Linked DNA regions of Ensifer sp. PDNC004. Each later gene encodes a partner of the first gene's protein in a complex. Links are inferred from orthologs where the notes say so. Each region holds a gene or a part of one and is shown on either strand. Other genes may lie near its edges.

Region 1 (9,569 bases):
GCGCTGCGCGAAAACGAGGAGGCGAACCGCCTCTTCCTGTCGATCCTCACGTCCCGCCGCAAGCCGGAGCTGATCCTGCGGCGCATGAACGAAGCCGGTGTGCTCGGCCGCTTCATTCCGGATTTCGGCAAGATCGTCTCGATGATGCAGTTCAACATGTATCATCACTATACGGTCGACGAGCATCTGCTGCGCACCGTCGACGTGCTGTCGCGCATCGAAGGCGGCATCGAGGAGGAGGCCCATCCGCTCGTCGCCAAGCTGATGCCGGGGATCGAGGACCGCGAGGCGCTCTATGTCGCCGTGCTGCTGCACGACATCGCCAAAGGCCGGCCCGAGGATCACTCGACCGCTGGCGCCAAGGTGGCGCGCAAGCTCTGCCCGCGCTTCGGGCTGTCGCCGAAGCAGACGGAACTGGTCGCCTGGCTGATCGAGGAGCATCTGCTGATGTCGATGGTCGCCCAGACGCGCGACCTCAACGACCGCAAGACGATCGTCGATTTCGCCGAGCGAGTGCAGTCGCTCGACCGGCTGAAGATGCTGCTCGTCCTGACCGTCTGCGATATCCGCGCCGTCGGCCCGGGTGTCTGGAACGGCTGGAAGGGCCAGCTCCTGCGCACGCTCTATTACGAGACCGAGCTGTTGCTGTCGGGCGGCTTCTCGGAACTGTCGCGCAAGGAACGTGCGGCCCATGCCGCGATCATGCTCGGCGAGGCCCTGACGGATTGGTCCGAAAAGGAGCGCGACGACTATGTGCGCCTGCACTACCAGCCCTATCTCCTGACGGTGGCGCTGGAAGACCAGATCCGGCATGCGCGCTTCATCCGCGAGGCGGATGCCGCCGGCAAGGCTCTCGCGACCATGGTGCGCACCCACCAGTTCCACGCGATCACCGAAATCACCGTGCTTTCGCCGGACCATCCGCGGCTTCTGACTGTCATTGCCGGGGCCTGTGCGGCCGCCGGCGCCAACATCGTCGACGCGCAGATCTTCACGACCTCGGACGGACGCGCGCTCGACACCATCCTCGTCAACCGCGAGTTCGCCGTCGACGAGGACGAGATGCGCCGGGCTGCCAGCATCGGCAAGCTGATCGAGGACGTGCTTTCGGGCCGCAAGCGCCTGCCGGAGGTGATTGCCAGCCGCACCAAGGTTAAGAAGCGCACCAAGGCGTTTACCGTCACGCCGGAAGTGACGATCAGCAACACGCTGTCGAACAAGTTCACGGTGATCGAGGTCGAAGGCCTCGACCGTCCGGGCCTCCTGTCCGAGATCACCGCGGTGCTGTCCGATCTTTCGCTCGACATCGCCTCGGCGCACATCACCACCTTCGGCGAGAAGGTGATCGACACCTTCTACGTCACCGACCTTGTCGGCCAGAAGGTGACGAGTGAAAACCGACAGATGAACATTGCCGCACGCCTCAAGGCCGTCATGGCCGGGGAGGGGGACGAAGCGCGCGACCGCATGCCCTCGGGCATCATCGCGCCGCCCCCGGGCGTTTCCTCCGCTCACAGAACGACAAAAGCCGAAACATGAGTCTGGTCAAGAAATTTGCAACCGTCGGCGGCGCGACGCTCGGAAGCCGCCTGTTCGGCTTCATCCGCGAAACCTTCATGGCGGCAGCGCTTGGCACCGGCCCCGTTGCCGACGCCTTCAACACCGCCTTCCGCCTGCCCAACACCTTCCGGCGCCTCTTTGCCGAAGGCGCCTTCAATTCCGCCTTCGTGCCGCTCTTTGCCCGGGAGATCGAGGCGAACGGCATGGACGGCGCCCGGCGCTTCTCCGAGGAGGTCTTCGGCGTCCTCTTCACCGTGCTCCTGTTCCTGACGATCGCGATGGAATTGACGATGCCCTTCATCGTCAGCAACCTGATTGCGCCCGGCTTTGCCGACGACCCGGAAAAGCTAGGCAGCACCATCGTCTTTGCGGCGATCATGTTCCCCTATCTCGCCTGCATGTCGCTGGCGGCGATGATGGCGGGCATGCTGAATTCGCTACACCGCTATTTCGCAGCGGCGATCGCACCGGTCTTCCTCAATTTCATCCTCATCGGTGTGCTCGGCTATGCCTGGTATGCGGGTCAGGATCCGATCGCGGTCGGCTACGGACTTTCCTGGGGCGTCATGGCCGCCGGTCTCGTTCAGCTTGCGATCGTCTGGATCGCCGTGCGCGACGCCGGTATCAAGATCGGCCTTCGCCGCCCGAAGATGACCGCCAATGTCCGGCGTCTTTTGGTGCTGGCGCTTCCGGCGGCGATCACCGGCGGCATCACCCAGATCAACCTCCTGATCAACACCAACATCGCCTCGGCGCAGGAAGGTGCGGTGTCATCGCTCGTCTATGCCGACCGCATCTATCAGCTTCCGCTCGGTGTCGTCGGCATTGCCGTCGCAACCGTGCTTCTGCCGGAACTTGCCCGGGCGCTGCGTTCGGGCAACGTCAACGAGGCCTCGAACCTGCAGAACCGCTCGGTCGAGTTCACGCTGTTCCTGACACTGCCAGCCGCGGCCGCCTTGCTCGTCATGTCCGAGCCGATCGTCCGGTTGCTGTTCGAGCGCGGCAAGTTCTCGGCCGATTCGACCGTCATCGTCGGTCATATTCTGGCGATCTACGGTCTCGGCCTGCCGGCTTTCGTGCTGATCAAAGCCTTCATTCCCGGCTTCTTCGCGCGTGAAGATACGCGCACGCCGATGATTTTCGCTGCGATTTCCGTCGTCGTGAACGTGTCCCTGGCGCTCACCCTGTTCCCACGGCTTGGCGCCAGCGGCATCGCCACCGCCGAGATCGTTGCCGGCTGGGTCAATGCCGTGCTGCTGTTCGCAACGCTTGTCTGGCGCGGCCATTGGGGCAGGGACATCCCGCTTCTGACCCGTATCCCGCGTCTCGTCCTCGCCGCGGCGGGCATGGCGGCGGCGCTGTATTATGCTGTCGACTGGTTCGCCTTCGAGCTGTCCTCGGCAGCCTCGCTCTTCACGCGGGCAACGACGCTGACGGGTCTCGTCGCGGTCGCCATGGTGATCTACTTTGCGCTTGCCTTCGGGCTCGGTGGCGCGAGCCTCGGGATGATCCGCCGCAACATCAAGCGCGGGGCGAAAGCGCCCGCCGCAGCACCTGAGGCGAGCGACTGATGCGCCAGACCATTGCACGCATTGCCCTGGTCGTGCCGGATTACGATGCCGGCATCGCCTTCTATTGCGGTAAGCTCGGTTTCGATCTCGTCGAAGACACCGTCCTCGATGCGACCAAACGCTGGGTCGTCGTTCGTCCCAAGGGTGCGGTCGAGACGGCTTTGCTGCTCGCCAAGGCGGACGGCGAGCGCCAGCAGGCGGCGATCGGCAACCAGACCGGCGGCCGGGTCGGCTTCTTCCTGTTCACCGACGATTTTTCCCGCGACCATGCGGCGATGCTGGCCGCAGGCGTCGTCTTTCTCGAAGCGCCGCGCCACGAGCCCTATGGCACTGTGGCGGTCTTCAGCGACCCGTTCGGCAACCATTGGGATCTGCTGCAGCCGGCGGCATGAGGGTGCCTCGCCGGGCCCCTTGATTGCCTTGCATCCTGCGTGCATAAGCCATGCCGTTAGCAACATGGGCCAGCCGGCCCTGGGGCCCTCCACCAGCCTATTGAGGACGACATGAACGAATTCAAGCCGCTCGTATTTTCCGGCGTTCAGCCGACGGGCAATCTCCATCTCGGCAATTATCTCGGCGCGATCCGCAAGTTCGTGGCGCTGCAGGAAAACAACGATTGCATCTACTGCGTCGTCGACCTGCACTCGATCACCGCGCAGCTCGTGCATGAGGACCTGAAGGGGCAGATCCGCTCGATCGCCGCCGCCTTCATCGCTTCGGGCATCGACCCGAAGGAGCACATCGTTTTCAACCAGTCGGCCGTGCCGCAGCATGCGGAACTCGCCTGGATCTTCAACTGCGTCGCCCGCATCGGCTGGATGAACCGCATGACGCAGTTCAAGGACAAGGCCGGCAAGGACCGCGAGAACGCCTCGCTCGGTCTGCTCGCCTATCCGAGCCTGATGGCGGCCGACATCCTCGTCTATCGCGCCACCCATGTTCCTGTCGGTGACGACCAGAAGCAGCACCTGGAGCTGACGCGCGACATCGCCCAGAAGTTCAACATCGACTTCATGGAGCATATCCGCAGCGCCGGTTGCGGTGTCGACATGGTCGTCGGTGAGGAGCCGATCCATGCCTACTTCCCGCCGGTGGAGCCGCTGATCGGTGGCGCGACGCCGCGCGTCATGTCGCTGCGTGACGGCACCAAGAAGATGTCGAAGTCGGACCCGTCCGATCTCTCGCGCGTCAACCTGATGGACGATGCGGAGACGATCTCGAAGAAGATCCGCAAGGCCAAGACCGATCCGGACGCGCTTCCGAGCGAAGTGGACGGCCTGAAGGGCCGTCCGGAAGCCGAAAACCTCGTCGGCATCTACGCGGCGCTGTCTGACAAGACCAAGGAGCAGGTGCTCGCCGAGTTCGGTGGACAGCAGTTCTCGGTCTTCAAGCCGGCGCTGGTCGACCTTGCGGTCGAGGTTCTCTCGCCGATCACGGCTGAGATGCGCCGGCTGATGGGCGACACCGCCCATATCGACGCGATCCTCAGGGATGGCGGCGAGCGGGCGCGGGCGCGGGCGGAAAAGACGATGCGCGAAGTGCGCGAAATCATCGGCTTCCTGCAGTAAATTGACTGGGTCCGGGGAACTCCCGGACCCAATTTCATTTTGATGGTCGGCTTTCACCAGCCGAAGTGAACCTCGACCGGAAGCCTCGGGCACTTTTCCGTGTCCTCGTCTGAAACGCAAAAATCAGACCTTGCGGCGGCTCGCGCGGGATGTATTGTTCACCCTATGGTCTCGACCCGACTCTCTCGACTTGAAGGACATCGCCGCAAATTCATGGCGGTGATTGACGATACCCCGGAATGCGGGCGCGCCGTGCACTATGCGGGCATGCGCGCCAAAAATTCCAATGGTGGCCTCGTCCTGCTCTATGTGATCGCCGACGGCGACTTCCAGCAATGGCTGGGGGTTGAGGAAATCATGCGTGCGGAAGCACGCGAGGAGGCCGAGGCGACGCTCGCCAAGGTGTCCCAGTCGGTGCGCGAGCGCATCGGTATCGAGCCGGAAGTCGTCATCCGCGAGGGCGCGGCGACCGATCAGATCCACGCGGCGATCGAAGAGGATCGCGATATCGCCATTCTGGTCCTGGCAGCCGGTTCGGCGAAGGAAGGCCCCGGTCCGCTGGTGTCGTCCATTGCGGGCAAGGCCGCGGCCTTTCCGATCCCCGTGACGGTCATCCCCGATGCCCTGACGGACGAGGAGATCGACGCGCTCAGCTGACCTGCGTCGCTATGCGCTCTTGCGAGCCGAGAGCCATGCTCCTATATTCTTTTGAATTATTCTAAAAAGCTGGGCGGATGCCGCTCCCGGCGAAACGGAGACAGACATGTTCATTCAGACCGAAGCCACGCCGAACCCGGCGACGCTGAAGTTTTTGCCGGGCAAGGTCGTCCTGGAAAACGGCACGGCCGAATTCCGCGACGAGGAAGAAGCACGCGCCGGCTCGCCGCTTGCGGCACGGCTGTTTTCGATCCCCGGCGTCACCGGCGTCTATTTCGGCTACGATTTCATCACCGTCACCAAGGAAGGCCAGGAATGGCAGCACCTGAAGCCGGCGATCCTCGGTTCGATCATGGAGCACTTCATGTCGGGCCAGGCGATCATGGCTGGCAGCGGCCGCGCCGAGCAGTCCGACGAGGAAGACGAGTTCTTCGACGAGGGTGACGAGACGATCGTCGCCACGATCAAGGAACTCCTGGAAACCCGCGTGCGTCCGGCCGTCGCCCAGGATGGCGGCGACATCACGTTCCGTGGCTTCAAGGACGGGACTGTGTTCCTCAACATGAAGGGCGCCTGCTCCGGTTGCCCGTCGTCCACCGCGACGCTGAAGCATGGCGTGCAGAACCTGCTGCGCCACTTCGTTCCCGAGGTGGAGGCCGTCGAGGCCGTGTAAAATAGCGCGCGCCTGTCCGGCGCGCCGGTTTCGCGTATCGATTTTGCCGCAAAGCCCGATCGGCTTTGCGGCTTGTGGCGTCTGAAAGATCCTGCGTTGAAATGATTGTACTTGCGCTCGACACGTCCGGTTCCGGTTGCTCCGTTGCCGTCTATGACAGCGAAACGGAAGCCGTGCTCGGGCGTTCCGGGGCCGATCTCGGCAAGGGACATGCCGAACGGCTGATGGAATTCGTCGACGAGGCGCTGGCTGCGTCCGGCCGGTCGCTTGACGCTATCGACCGTATCGCCGTCACCGTCGGCCCGGGATCCTTCACCGGCATTCGCGTTGGCGTCGCGGCCGCTCGTGGCCTGGCTCTGGCGCTCGGCAAACCCGCCGTCGGCGTCTCGACGCTTGCCGTCGTCGCCGAGGGACTGCGCCGCACGGCTGCCGGAAAGCCCGTCCTCGTTGCCATCGACGCCAAGCGGGACGAGGTCTATCTCCAGGCTTTCGATGCGACCGGCGGTGCCACAGGCGAGCCCGAAGCCCTCTCCGTCGAAAGTGCCCGCGAACGCTTCGCCGATTTCGACGGCGTCATTGGCGGCTCCGGCGCGCATCTCGTTGCTGACGATCTGCCGTCCAAACCTTCAGAACTCATCGACGTTGCCGCGGTTGCCGCCCTTGGCGCCGCTGCCGATCCAGCCTCGGCCAAGCCGCGTCCGCTATATCTCAGAGGCCCCGACGCAAAGCCGCAGGCGGGCTTCGCGATTGCCCGAGCATAGACCGAGATGAGCTTTACCGACTACTTCACCCGCCGTACCGAGTTCGACATCTTCCCCCTGGAGGAAGCGGACCTGATCGCCGCGGCGGCGCTGCACCGTCAGCGTTTCGCGTCCCCGTGGAGCGATGGCGAAATCCATGCGCTTTTGGTGCAGGAAACGGTGTTCGGCTTTGTCGCCCGGCAGACCAATGGCAGCTTCCGCCCGGCCTTCGGTGGGTTTGTCCTGTCGCGTGCGGTTGCCGGCGAGGCGGAAATCCTGACGATCGGCGTCGAGCCGCGTTATGCCCGCTCCGGTCTCGGCTGGCGGTTGATGCAGGCGGCGATGCGCGAAGCGCTGGTCAAGGGCTCAGAGGCCCTGTTCCTCGAAGTGGACGAGACCAATGAGCCGGCAATCGGGCTTTACCGTAAGCTTGGCTTCAACAAGGTCGGCGAACGCCGCGCCTATTACCAGGACAAGGCCGGCCAGCGGACCGCCGCGCTTGTCATGCGGCTCGATCTTCGCTAGTCCCGACACGGACAGGAGCAGGATGAGGAAGGCCAAGGCGGTCTTTCGCCCGCATCCGGCTTTACCCAATTTGGAACAGGTCACGATGATCGCGCCGCGGTTCGGCTGAAGATCATCGCGATTCTCAAGGTCTCGCGCAGGAAAACTCTTCCCGGATGGTCAATTGGCTACGGATCGCGATCTTCGCAGCGCTTCTGGCGCTGGTTTCGCTCGTGCTGATGCCGATCCAGGTCGTCTGCCTCTGGCTTGAGCTGAAACCCCGGCGCCGTCTGCCGCGATATTGGCACCGGCTCGCCTGTTACCTTCTCGGCATCAAGGTGCGCGTCCACGGAATGGCGGATCGCCGCCGGCCGCTTTTGATCTGCGCCAACCATGCCTCCTGGAAAGACATTCTGGTGCTTTCCTCGGTTGCCGACGTCGTCTTCGTCGCCAAGTCCGAGGTGAAGGGTTGGCCGGTCTTCGGCGTGCTTGCCCGGCTGCAGGCGTCGATTTTCGTCGAGCGGGAACAGAAGCGCTCGACCGGCAAGCAGGTGAGCGAAATCGGCGAGCGCATGGCCGCCGGCGAAATCGTCGTGCTGTTTCCCGAGGGGACGACTTCGGACGGCAACCGTCTTCTGGAGATCAAGACCTCGCTTTTCGGAGCGGCCGCTTCCGCCGTGCCGCATTCGCCGACCGGTCTCGTGCATGTGCAGCCGGTCGCGATCTCCTATACCGGCATCCACGGCATGCCGATGGGCCGCTTCAACCGGCCGATCGCCGCCTGGCCGGGCGATACCGAACTGGTGCCGCATCTGCTCGGCATCCTGCGCGAGGGCGCGATCGAGGTCGATGTCGATTTCGGTGAGGCGATCGACTACGACCGCCACACCAATCGCAAGGAAGTGAGCCGTACGGTCGAGCAACGCATCCGCAGCATGCTGTCGGATCGTCTGCGCGGGCGGGCCTGAGACGTCCCGGGCAAGGGCGGCTGCGCCGAAAATACTTCAACTTCCGACCACTTTGCACTAAAGAACCCGGCATGACCCAGGAAACTGCCCTTCTGTCGACGACGCCCGCCACGGGCGACGAGCGCGCCCCGGCCCGCAAGGTCTTCGTCAAGACCTACGGCTGCCAGATGAACGTCTACGATTCCGACCGCATGACGGACGCCCTGTCGCGCGACGGCTATGTCTCGACCGACGTGCTGGAAGACGCAGACTTCGTGCTGCTCAACACCTGTCACATCCGCGAGAAGGCGGCTGAGAAGGTCTATTCCGAACTCGGCCGCCTGCGCGACCTGAAGAAGGAAAGGGCCAAGGAAGGCCGCGAGATGGTGATCGGCGTTGCCGGTTGCGTCGCGCAGGCCGAAGGCAACGAGATCCTGCGGCGCGCGCCCGCCGTCGATCTCGTGATCGGCCCGACCACCTATCACCGCCTGCCCGAGGCGCTGAAGCGCGCCCGCAGCGGCGAGCGCGTCGTGCAGACGGACTATGCCGTCGAAGACAAGTTCGAGCACCTGCCGGCACCCGACAAGGCAAAGACCCGCCTGCGCGGCGTCACCGCCTTCCTCACGGTTCAGGAAGGCTGCGACAAGTTCTGCACCTTCTGTGTCGTGCCCTATACGCGCGGCTCCGAGGTTTCCCGCCCCGTCGCCCAGATCGTCTCGGAGGCGGAGAAGCTGGTCGAGGGCGGCGTGCGCGAGATCACCCTGCTCGGCCAGAACGTCAACGCCTGGCATGGCGTCGGGCCCGATGGCCGCGAATGGGGCCTTGGCGACCTGCTTTTACGCCTTGGCGAGATCGAGGGCCTTGCCCGGCTACGTTATACTACCAGCCATCCGCGCGACATGGATGACAGCCTGATCGAGGCGCATCGCTCGATGGAAAAGCTGATGCCCTACCTGCACCTGCCGGTGCAGTCGGGCTCCGACCGCATCCTGAAGGCGATGAACCGCAGGCATACGGCGGCGGAATATCTGGCGCTGATCGCGCGCATCCGCGCCGTCCAGCCGGACCTCGCCCTGTCGGGCGATTTCATCGTCGGCTTCCCCGGCGAGACCGACGAGGACTTCGAAGACACCATGCGCCTCGTCGAGGCCGTGGGTTATGCACAGGCATTTTCGTTCAAATATTCGACCCGTCCCGGCACGCCGGGCGCCGAACTCGGCGACCAGGTTCCCGAGGACGTGAAAGCCAAGCGCTTGGAAAAATTGCAGGCTTTGCTGTTTTCTCAGCAGCGCGCCTTTGCCGAGTCCTGCGTCGGCCGCGAAATCGACCTGCTTTTGGAGAAGGAAGGG
Region 2 (9,635 bases), 690 kb from region 1 along the record:
TGAACGCGTAGAGCCAGGAAAAGATGGCCGACGCGATGACCAGAAACCACGCGATGTTGATGATGAAGTTCAAAGTGCCGATGACAGCAAGCATGCCGGTCTCCAAATCGTTATTGACAGACATGTAGACATTGAGACCTAAACGAGCAAGTACGCCGGTTTATCGGGCGCGATCATGTTTAACATGAGGCCGTTCGACAGTCGGTGTCAGTAAAGCGCGGTGTGATCTTTCGGACCCGCCGCTTGCGCTTTAGGTTCTGAGTTGTCGCATGTCGTTCTCGCAAAGCCGCTACACACTCTCGCGCGACGTGCTTTAGGAGCGCCTCCCCATGTCCGCCGTTCATGCCTCGCATCGTTTTGCCGCCTTTCGGCATGTCGGCTATCGCCGCTATTTCTTTTCCCGCTTCCTCGCTTACTTCGCGATCCAGATCATCTCGGTCGCCGTCGGCTGGCAGATCTATGATCTGACGCGCGATCCTTTCGATCTCGGCCTGATCGGTCTCTTCCAGTTTTTGCCGTCGCTGGTGTTGATCCTCGTCACCGGATCCGTGGCGGACCGCTACAACCGGCGCATGATCATGGGTGTCTGCATGGTCGTCAGCACGCTTTGCGCGGCGGCGCTGCTCGCGCTCACGGTCACCGGGCTGTTTTCGCCCTGGCCGGTCTATGCGGTTCTCGTGGTCTTCGGCATCGAGCGCGCGTTCCTCGCGCCGGCGTCGCAATCGCTGGCGCCCAATCTCGTGCCGCCCGAGGACCTACCCAATGCGATCGCCTGGAACTCCACCTCCTGGCAGACCGCGATGATCGTCGGTCCGGTCGCGGGCGGCCTGATCTATGCGCTCGGCGCGGTCTTTCCCTATGCCATCGGCTTCTGCTTCTTCCTCGCCTCCGCATTCATGGTCTTTGCCATTCCGAAGCCGGCAACGCGCACCGCGCCCTCGGCGCAAAGCTGGCAGACGATCACGGCAGGCTTTCGCTACATCAAGGCGGAGAAGGTGGTGCTCGGCGCCATATCGCTCGACCTCTTTGCGGTGCTGCTCGGCGGCGCTGTGGCGCTGATGCCGGTCTTTGCCCGCGATATCCTCGACCTCGGCCCCTGGGGGCTCGGTCTCCTGCGTGCTGCCCCTGGTATCGGCGCCGTCGCCATGGCCGTCTGGCTTGCCGCCCATCCGATCCGACACCGCGCCGGCTTTTACATGTTCTTAGGGGTAGCGCTGTTCGGTCTCGGCACGGTCGTCTTCGGTCTTTCGGCAACGCCCTGGATCTCGATCGGAGCGCTTGTCGTGATGGGCGCTGCCGACATGGTCTCGGTCTATGTGCGCGAGACGCTGATCACGCTCTGGACGCCGGACGAGCTGCGCGGCCGGGTCAACGCCGTCAACATGGTCTTCATCGGCGCGTCGAACGAGCTTGGAGAATTCCGCGCCGGCATGATGGCGTCGGGTTTCGGCGGGGTCTTTGCCGTCGTCTTCGGCGGCATGGGCACGCTGCTCGTCTCAGGGCTCTGGGCGCTCGGCTTTCCGCAGTTGCGCAAGATCGACACGCTCGACGTGCCTGATCACCACAAGTAGACGGTGGGGACAGAGGGCGCGTTACGCGCTTTCCGCCTTTCGTTCATTGCGCATGAAAATCAGTTCCAGGAAGTTTTCCATCCAGGTGCGCAGCGGCCCGTCGTGCTGCATGCGGCCGTCGAGATGGGCCTTGCCCACCTGGGCGCCGGGCATCTCGAAGCGGTGCGCGCCGTGCACGACCCAGCGGTGCATCATGGCGCGGGTAAGCTCGCCGTGGAACTGGATGCCCCAGGCATTGTCGCCATAGCGGAAGGCCTGGTTGGGATAGGTGTCGCCGGTTGCGAGCAGTTCGGCGCCGGAGGGCAGGTCGAAGCCCTCGCGATGGAAATGGTAGACCATGGCCGGCCAGTCCATCAGCGCCTTGCCGGCTTCGGTCGCAACCAGCGGATACCAGCCGATTTCGGTCATGCCCTCGTGATGCGGCGCCACCGAGCCGCCGAGGTTGCGCGCCAGCATCTGCGCGCCGAGGCAGATGCCGAGATAAGGCTTGTTTTCCTTGAGCGGCACGGAAAGCCAGTCGATCTCGCGGCGGACGAACTCTTCCTCGTCGTTGGCGCTCATCGGACCGCCGAACACGATCGTGCCGCTGTGCCGTTCCAGCGTTTCCGGCAGGTCGTCACCAAGCGCCGGGCGACGGATGTCGAGCCCGAAACCCTTTTGTTCGAGTATCTGGCCGACGCGGCCGGCGCTCGATCGCTCCTGATGCAGGATGATCAGGACGGGTTTTCGCGCGCTGTCGTCGGGCATCGGCATTTCAGTTATCCTGTTGTGACTCGGCTTTCTCGACCGTGTCGCTTCTGGCTGCCGCCTCCTGGCGCTGCAGCACCCGGTCGCGACCGGAGACCCCGAGCAGATCGGCAATACGCCAGATCACGTGATCTTCCATCTCGCTGCGCTCGCCATCGGCATAGACGACGTCCCAGAGCATGCCGACGAGTTCGACGCGCTGCTCCTCGGAGAGGTGGCGCTTGAGCTCGGCGGTAAATTGATAGAAGTCGATCGCCTCGCTCTCGGCAGTCTCGCCGGCTTCGATCAAGGCGGAGAGCGAGGCATCGTCGAGCTTGTAGTGCTCCTTGATGACCTTGCGCATCTTGCGCCGTTCGGACGCGAGGATCCGGCCGTCGGCCTCCATCACCTGGAAACAGAGAGCGATGACCGCCACGCGCGGATCGCCATGCTCTATGCGCTTCGCCGGGCCGGTCAGGCCATCGAGAAACGTCCGTAAGCGTTCAAACATGTATTTTGCCACAGCCCCTTGAGAACTCAGAACAATCGGAAAGTCGTCTTTTCCGGAGCCTTCTCGCCAGCGGCCGGATCGCGCACGCCGGGGTCATCCGGCGGGCGGCCGAAGAAGGGATCGGGCCTGTGCTCGCCATTCGCAGCCTCTTCCTTTTCCGCCTTGACCGGAGGCTTGTCGGCGATCGGCTCCGGCGCCTTGCGCTCGGCGACCTTGATCGGACGCGGCTCCTCGCGCTCGGCCTCCAGGATCACGGGTGCCTCGCTGCGCCGGGCTGCGGGTGCGGGCTCGTGCACATGCGCCTCCACCACGGCGGGCAGGCTGCGGATCGCCTCGTCGGCGTTCGACTGGTCGTGGTCGACCGTGGCCGAAAGCGTATGCGGTGGCGCCTTCCATTCGAAGGCGTCGAGACGGCCACTGACCGGCGAGACGGGCAGCCAGGTCGGCGAGGTCACGCCATCGGCGGTCCAGGCGGGATCGCGCGGGCTCTTCAGCGCCTGCGCCATCCAGTGACGGATGCGCCCCTCGTCGCCGGTGTCGGCCTCTTCGATGTCGGCAAGCAACAGGAAGATGCTCTCGGTCGGGTCGAGCCGGGCGGCGGCTTCCGCCTTGGTGCGGGCCAGAAGCAGCTCGCGCGCTTCGAGTGCTGCCTCGGCGACGGCGGCCATCGCCACGGCATTGTTGGGCTTCAAGGCTTCGAGCTTGCGTGCCCGTTTCAACCGGTCGACGGCAGTGTCGCCGCCGCGGGCGCGCACGTAGAGCCGTGCCACGTCCGGATGCGGCTCGTGCTTCCAGTTCTTTTCGAGGATCGCGGTGCCCTTGCGCAGGTTGTCCTCGCGAAACAGCGCCTTGGCGGCCGTCAGCGCCGCCGGCACCAGATGTTCGTCGAGCTTCAGCGCGGCAAGCGCGTCGTCGCGCGCCGCCTTCATGTCGCCGTCGAGCTTGCTGATGGCCCGGGCGGTCAAGAGCACTGCCTTCTTGCGGTCGGCTTCCTTGCGGTCGAGCACATGGGCGACACGGCTCTGGTCGAGCAGGCGCAGCGCATCGTCCCACTGTCCGGCCTGGCTCTGGCTGTCGAGGGTCGCAAGTGCTGCCCAGGGCAGGTGCGGCGACTTTTCGGCAGCGCGCTCGGCATATTGCCGGGCGGCCTCATGGGCGCCGAGGCGCTTGGCTTCTAGATAGAGGCCGCGGAGCCCGAGTTCGCGCGTCTCCGGATCGTCGGCCATCAGCTCGAACTTGCGGCGGGCATCGTCGTACTTGCCTTCGATCAGCGCGGTCTGTGCTTCGAGCAGGTGGATCAGCGGTTCCTGGTCGGCGCTGATCAGGCCACGGGTGCGGGCAGTCATCTTGCGGGCAAGATTGGCGTCACCGGCGCCGGCGGCGATCAGGCCGGTCGACAGTGCCTGGTAGCCGCGGTCGCGCTTGCGGGCTCGGAAATAGCGGGTGACCGTGTGCGGCGAGAGCCAGATGGTGCGCACCAGCCAGACGACGATCAGCACCGCGGCAATCAGCGAGATCAGCAGCGATGCGGCGCGCATCAGGCTCATCTCGATCAGCTGGCCCTGCCAGACGACCGAGAGTTCACCCGGCCGGTCGGCGAGCCAGGCGAAGCCGAGGCCGAGACCAAGCACGATCAGGATGAAAATCAGAATGCGGATCATATCTGGTTCCCTCAGCCTTCCGTGCCTGGTTTAGCCATCGTCGCAGCGACGGCGGCATCGATCGCGGCTTCGACCCGCAGACGCTGGTCGAGCTTGGCCTTGTAGGCCTCGCCCACAGGCTTGGCCGCGTCCGGCAGCCCATCCCATTCCAAAGCGGCGCCCTTGAGATCGCCATTGTTCAGCTTGTCCTCGATCCGGGCGATGACGGCTTCGGGCGTTTCGCCCTCGACGCTGCCGACGGGACGCACGCGGATGCCGGACATGGCGCTGGACACCAGCCGGTCGAAGATGCCCTCGTTGGGATCGGGCTGGTTGAGAGCGTCGAGCATGGAGTCGGCGGTTTTCGGGAATTCGCGGCGCAGATCCGTGCGGGTCGGCACGCCGACCTGGGCATCCTGGGCGAGCGCCGCGACGGCCTGTTCGTCCGGCGCGATGCTGCGCAGCGCGTCGAGTTCGGCGAGGAAGGGCCCGCCGCGATCGATCGCCGACTTCAGTGCGGTGACCGCAACGGCCTTCGCCATCTGGATATCGTTGACCGGCTCGTTGAGCTTCTGCTCGGCGGTCTCGATGCGGCTCGTCAGTTCCGCCTTCTCGGCGGTTGCTGCCTGCTGCGCGTCGGCGAGCGCCGTCTTCAGGCCGGCGAGCTCCTTGGTGAGATTATCGACCTCCGCCTTCAGCGTCTCGACCGCGGCGCTGGGTGCGCCGTTTGTGGCCGGCTGGGAGGCGGACTGCTCGAGCGCGGCGATACGACCTTCGAGCGCGGTGTTGTCGACGACGGCTGCGGGCGTGGGCAGCGCCGCGATCTGGTCGCGCAGGGCCTGCAGCTCGCCGGAAATGTTCTGCTCGACGCCGCGGGTCGGCCCGAGCCCGGGGACGATGCCGGCATATTGCAGGCCGCCGAAGCCAAGCAGCGTCACGAGACCGCCGACGATGCCGGCGGCGAGCGCTCCAGAATTGGAGACCGGTTTAGGCCGTGGCGTCGGTTCCGGGTCACGCGTCACGACGTGCGGCGGCTCTTCGGCAAAGGCGGCCGCAGCCGCGTCGGCGGCAGCATCGGCGCGCTGCTCCTCGATTTCTTCGTCCAGGCGGGATCCGGCGGCGCTGTTGTCGCTGCTGTCCGTTACCGGTTCATCCGTCTCGGTCTTGTTCGATGCGCTTTCGGTCGCAGTGTCTGCCAGCGTCTCGCCGGTTGCTTCCGGGCCGGCCGGTTCCGCAACGGTTTTCTCCGCTTCGAGGTCGATCGTCAGCGGTTCCTTCTCGGACTTCGAGCGGCGCGGCGGGTTTTCCGATACCATGGTGACCTCTTACCGTTGGTGCCTGTCGGCTCTTCCTTCAAACCTAGTCAGCCGGAACGGTGAGGGAAAGCCCCTCCGTTCCGTTTTTGGATGAATTCGATGTTAGAGAAGACTGAAAAGGCTGTCTTCATCGGGCTTTGCGGCAGTCTCCGCCACGACGTTACCCGGCAGCGCCTCGGCCACCACGGGGCTGAGGCAGAGGTAGCGCGGCGCAAAGGAAGCGGCATCGACGCCGGCTTCGGAAAGCAGGCGAACGAACTGTCGCGCGGTCTCCCGCGAGTATAAAAGCACGGTGTCGGGACGGTTGCTTCGCCGCAGATCTTCGATCGCGGCGCGCGGATGGGCGATCGGCTCCATGCGGTAGCACTCGACCGTCCGGTGCTCGATGCCGTCTTGCCTCAGGCCCATTTCCAGCCCTTCGGAGCGCGGCGTTCCTGCGAGATAGAGCAGGGGAAGCGGTGGCAGCGTGTCGATGGTCGCGCCGATCAGTTCCGCCAGGGACTGGCCGGTTCCCTCCGCTATGCGCAGATCGGTGAAACCGAGCCCGGCTGCCGCCTGCGCCGTCGCAGCGCCGACGCAGAAGCACGGGGTCGCCAGATGTTGTGACAGGTCTGCGCCGGACGAGACGAGTACCCGGATCGCTTCGGCGCTGGTGAGCACGATCGCCGCATGCGGCACTTCAAGCGCGGTGACGGCAGCTGCAGCAAGATGGGTCGCCTGCATCAAGGGCAGCAGGATCGGCTGGTGGCCGGCGGCCTCCAGCCGGCGTACCGTCGCCTCGGCGGCCGGAAGCGGCCGGGTGACGAGCACGCGCATGGCTTCAGGTCCAGCTTGCAAAGAAGCCGGGGCCGGCCTTGGTGCGGATCTCTTCGCCGGCCTTTTGCCCAAGCGCTTCGGCGTCGGTGGCCTTGCCCTCGATCGTGACCCGGTGATGTGTCTGGCCGTCGGGCGTGAGGATCATGCCGGAGAAGCTCAGATGGCTGCCGTCCGAGGTGGCGAGACCGGCGATCGGCGTGCGGCAGGAGCCGTCGAGCGTTGCCAGGAAGCCACGCTCGCAAGCGACGGCCTCATGGGTGCGGGCATCGTCGATGGCTGCGAGCAGGTCGTTGATGCGGCTGTCGCCGATGCGGCTCTCGATGCAGATCGCGCCTTGCGCCGGAGCCGGCGGGAATTGCTGGGGGTCGAGCAGTTCGGTCGGAACGTCGGTCATGCCGAGCCGCTTGAGGCCTGCATAGGCAAGCAGCGTCGCATCGACCTGGCCCTCTGCGAGTTTCCGCAGCCGCGTCTCCACCTGGCCGCGATAGGTGATGACATTGATATCCGGACGCAGCCGGCGGATCAGCGCCTGGCGTCGCAGCGACGAGGAGCCGACGGTCACGCCCTGCGGCAACTCCATCAGTTTTTTTGCCGTCCGGCCGATGAAGGCATCGCGAATGTCCTCACGCGGCAGGAAGGCGGAAAGACAGAGCCCGTCAGGCAGTTTCGTCGGCATGTCCTTGGACGAATGCACGGCGAAATCGAGTTCGCCCGAAAGCAATTGCTGCTCGATCTCCTCGGTGAACAGACCCTTGCCGCCGATCTCGGCGAGCGAGCGGTCGATGATCCGGTCGCCCTTGGTCGAGAGGATGACGACCTCGAACATTTCCGGCGAAAGACCATGCGCCGCAGCGAGGCGATCGCGCGTTTCATGGGCTTGAGCGAGCGCCAGCGGGCTGCCGCGCGTGCCGATCCGGAAAGGTTTTGTTTGCATCAAAGGCTATCCATTGTTACCGGAGTTCCGTGTACCCACCTTTCGGTGCGACCGCAATCTTTGAGTAAACCCTGATGTCTCCGCCCCTGCGCATCCTCGGCATAGAAACAAGCTGCGACGAAACCGCCGCTTCCGTCATTTTGCGCGATTCCGACGGCAAGGGCCATATCCTCGGCGACGTGGTCTTAAGCCAGCTGGAAGAGCACAGCGCCTATGGCGGCGTGGTTCCGGAGATCGCGGCGCGCGCTCATGTGGAGGCGCTCGATACGCTGATCGAGGAAGCGCTGCTCAGGGCCGGCGTTACCCTTTCCGATATCGACGCCATTGCTGCGACAAGTGGTCCCGGTCTGATCGGCGGCCTGATCGTCGGGCTGATGACCGGCAAGGCAATCGCGCGGGCAACCGGCAAGCCGCTCTATGCTGTCAACCATCTCGAGGGCCATGCGCTGACGGCGCGGCTGACCGATGGGCTCTCCTTCCCCTATCTGATGCTGCTCGTCTCCGGCGGCCATACGCAGCTGATCCTCGTCAAAGGTGTCGGCGACTACGAACGCTGGGGCACGACGATCGACGATGCACTCGGCGAGGCCTTCGACAAGACGGCCAAGCTGCTCGGCCTTCCCTACCCGGGTGGTCCGGCGGTGGAGCGGGCAGCGCTTGCGGGCGATCCGCAGCGTTTCGATTTTCCGCGCCCGCTCGTTGGCGATGCCAGGCTCGACTTCTCCTTCTCGGGATTGAAGACGGCAGTGCGCCAGGCGGCGCAATCGCTGGAGCCGGTCACGGAGCAGGACATCGCCGATATCTGCGCCTCCTTCCAGCGGGCGATCTCGCGCACGCTCAAGGATCGCGTCGGTCGCGGCCTGAAGCGCTTCAAGGCGGAACATGGCGGTGTTGCGCACCCGGCACTGGTGGTGGCCGGCGGCGTTGCCGCCAACCAGGTGCTGCGGGCGACACTGCAGGAACTCTGTGGCAAGAACGGCTTCGAGTTCATCGCGCCGCCGCTTTCTCTCTGCACTGACAACGCTGCGATGATCGCCTGGGCCGGTGCCGAACGGCTGGCGGCAGGCATGGCAGCCGACGGCCTTGATGTCGCGCCGCGCTCGCGCTGGCCGCTCGACGCCCAGGCGCAGGCGCTGCTCGGTTCCGGCAAGCGCGGCGCCAAGGCGTGACAAGATTTAGAGCATACGGATAGAGCATGAACGACATTTCCAAGAACGGGCCGAAGATCGTCGTGGTCGGCGCTGGCGCCTTCGGCACCGCGCTCGCCGCGGTTGCCGCCTCGGCTGAAGGCAGCAACGTGACGCTGCTGGCCCGTCGTCCGGAGATTGCCGAAGCCTGCCGCGACACCGGCCGCAATGAGGATGCCCTGCCGGGTATCGATCTGCCGGCGGCGCTGAAGCATACGGCCGATGTCTCCGTGCTCGCGGACGCCGAAGTCGTGCTCTTCGTCATGCCGTCGCAGGCACACCGGGATGCGGCACGGCAGTATGGCCCTCAGATCAACGCTGCAGCCACGATCGTCACCTGTGCCAAGGGCATGGAGCAGGCGACTGGCCGTTTGCTGACAGACGTTCTGGCGGAGGAACTGCCCGGCCGTTCGATCGGCGTGCTCTCCGGTCCCGGTTTTGCCGCTGATATCGCCAAGGGCCTGCCGACCGCGATGGTCATCGCAGCGGCCGATGCCGCAACGGCGACGATGCTGGCCGAGGTGCTCTCGGGCCCGACCTTCCGACTCTACCCCTCGGAGGATCGCATCGGCGTGCAGCTCGGCGGCGCGCTCAAAAACGTGCTGGCGATCGCCTGTGGCATCGTCGAGGGCGCGGGCCTTGGCGATAGCGCTCGTGCGGCGCTGATTTCGCGCGGTCTTGCCGAGATGTCGCGCTTCATTGCTGCGGAGGGCGGCGAGGCCGATACGGTGCGCGGTCTCTCCGGCCTTGGCGATCTCGTGTTGACGGCGACCAGCCATCAGTCGCGCAACCTGCGTTTCGGCATTGCGCTCGGCAAGGATGGCCGGGCCAGCGGACGCAAGGGCGAACTGGTCGAAGGCGCATTCGCCGCATCGGTCGCCGCCCGCGTCGCCCATGATCTTGGCGTCGAAATGCCGATCACCGAAGCGGTGGC

The links.
Region 2: the proteins of tsaB (region 1) and tsaD are in contact, whole or in part, in a solved structure (PDB 4WQ4), measured with the Escherichia coli proteins. The link is inferred for Ensifer sp. PDNC004 from one-to-one orthologs.

What each region holds. Positions count from the first base shown.
Region 1 is NZ_CP070353.1:2,491,706-2,501,274, reverse strand. The notes cover bases 5,157-7,960. They hold tsaB (tRNA (adenosine(37)-N6)-threonylcarbamoyltransferase complex dimerization subunit type 1 TsaB), read left to right. Parts: upstream 5,157-6,130; coding sequence 6,131-6,790; downstream 6,791-7,960. Other genes in these bases: JVX98_RS20340 (1-acyl-sn-glycerol-3-phosphate acyltransferase), read left to right, coding at 7,450-7,960; JVX98_RS20345 (GNAT family N-acetyltransferase), read left to right, coding at 6,797-7,294; JVX98_RS20355 (NifU family protein), read left to right, coding at 5,463-6,029; JVX98_RS20360 (universal stress protein), read left to right, coding at 5,157-5,356. Outside these bases: JVX98_RS20380 ([protein-PII] uridylyltransferase), read left to right, coding at 1-1,539; murein biosynthesis integral membrane protein MurJ, read left to right, coding at 1,536-3,131; JVX98_RS20370 (VOC family protein), read left to right, coding at 3,131-3,523; trpS (tryptophan--tRNA ligase), read left to right, coding at 3,635-4,699; more of JVX98_RS20360, read left to right, coding at 4,865-5,156; more of JVX98_RS20340, read left to right, coding at 7,961-8,241; tRNA (N6-isopentenyl adenosine(37)-C2)-methylthiotransferase MiaB, read left to right, coding at 8,313-9,569. UniProt on the Escherichia coli protein: Required for the formation of a threonylcarbamoyl group on adenosine at position 37 (t(6)A37) in tRNAs that read codons beginning with adenine.
Region 2 is NZ_CP070353.1:3,178,208-3,187,842, forward strand. Bases 6,766-9,635 are described here. They hold tsaD (tRNA (adenosine(37)-N6)-threonylcarbamoyltransferase complex transferase subunit TsaD), read left to right. Parts: upstream 6,766-7,588; coding sequence 7,589-8,683; downstream 8,684-9,635. Other genes in these bases: hemC (hydroxymethylbilane synthase), read right to left, coding at 6,766-7,514; JVX98_RS23685 (NAD(P)H-dependent glycerol-3-phosphate dehydrogenase), read left to right, coding at 8,710-9,635. Outside these bases: JVX98_RS23640 (YggT family protein), read right to left, coding at 1-94; JVX98_RS23645 (MFS transporter), read left to right, coding at 330-1,571; JVX98_RS23650 (glutamine amidotransferase), read right to left, coding at 1,593-2,324; JVX98_RS23655 (TerB family tellurite resistance protein), read right to left, coding at 2,326-2,808; JVX98_RS23660 (heme biosynthesis protein HemY), read right to left, coding at 2,835-4,469; JVX98_RS23665 (mitofilin family membrane protein), read right to left, coding at 4,481-5,764; JVX98_RS23670 (uroporphyrinogen-III synthase), read right to left, coding at 5,867-6,580; more of hemC, read right to left, coding at 6,585-6,765.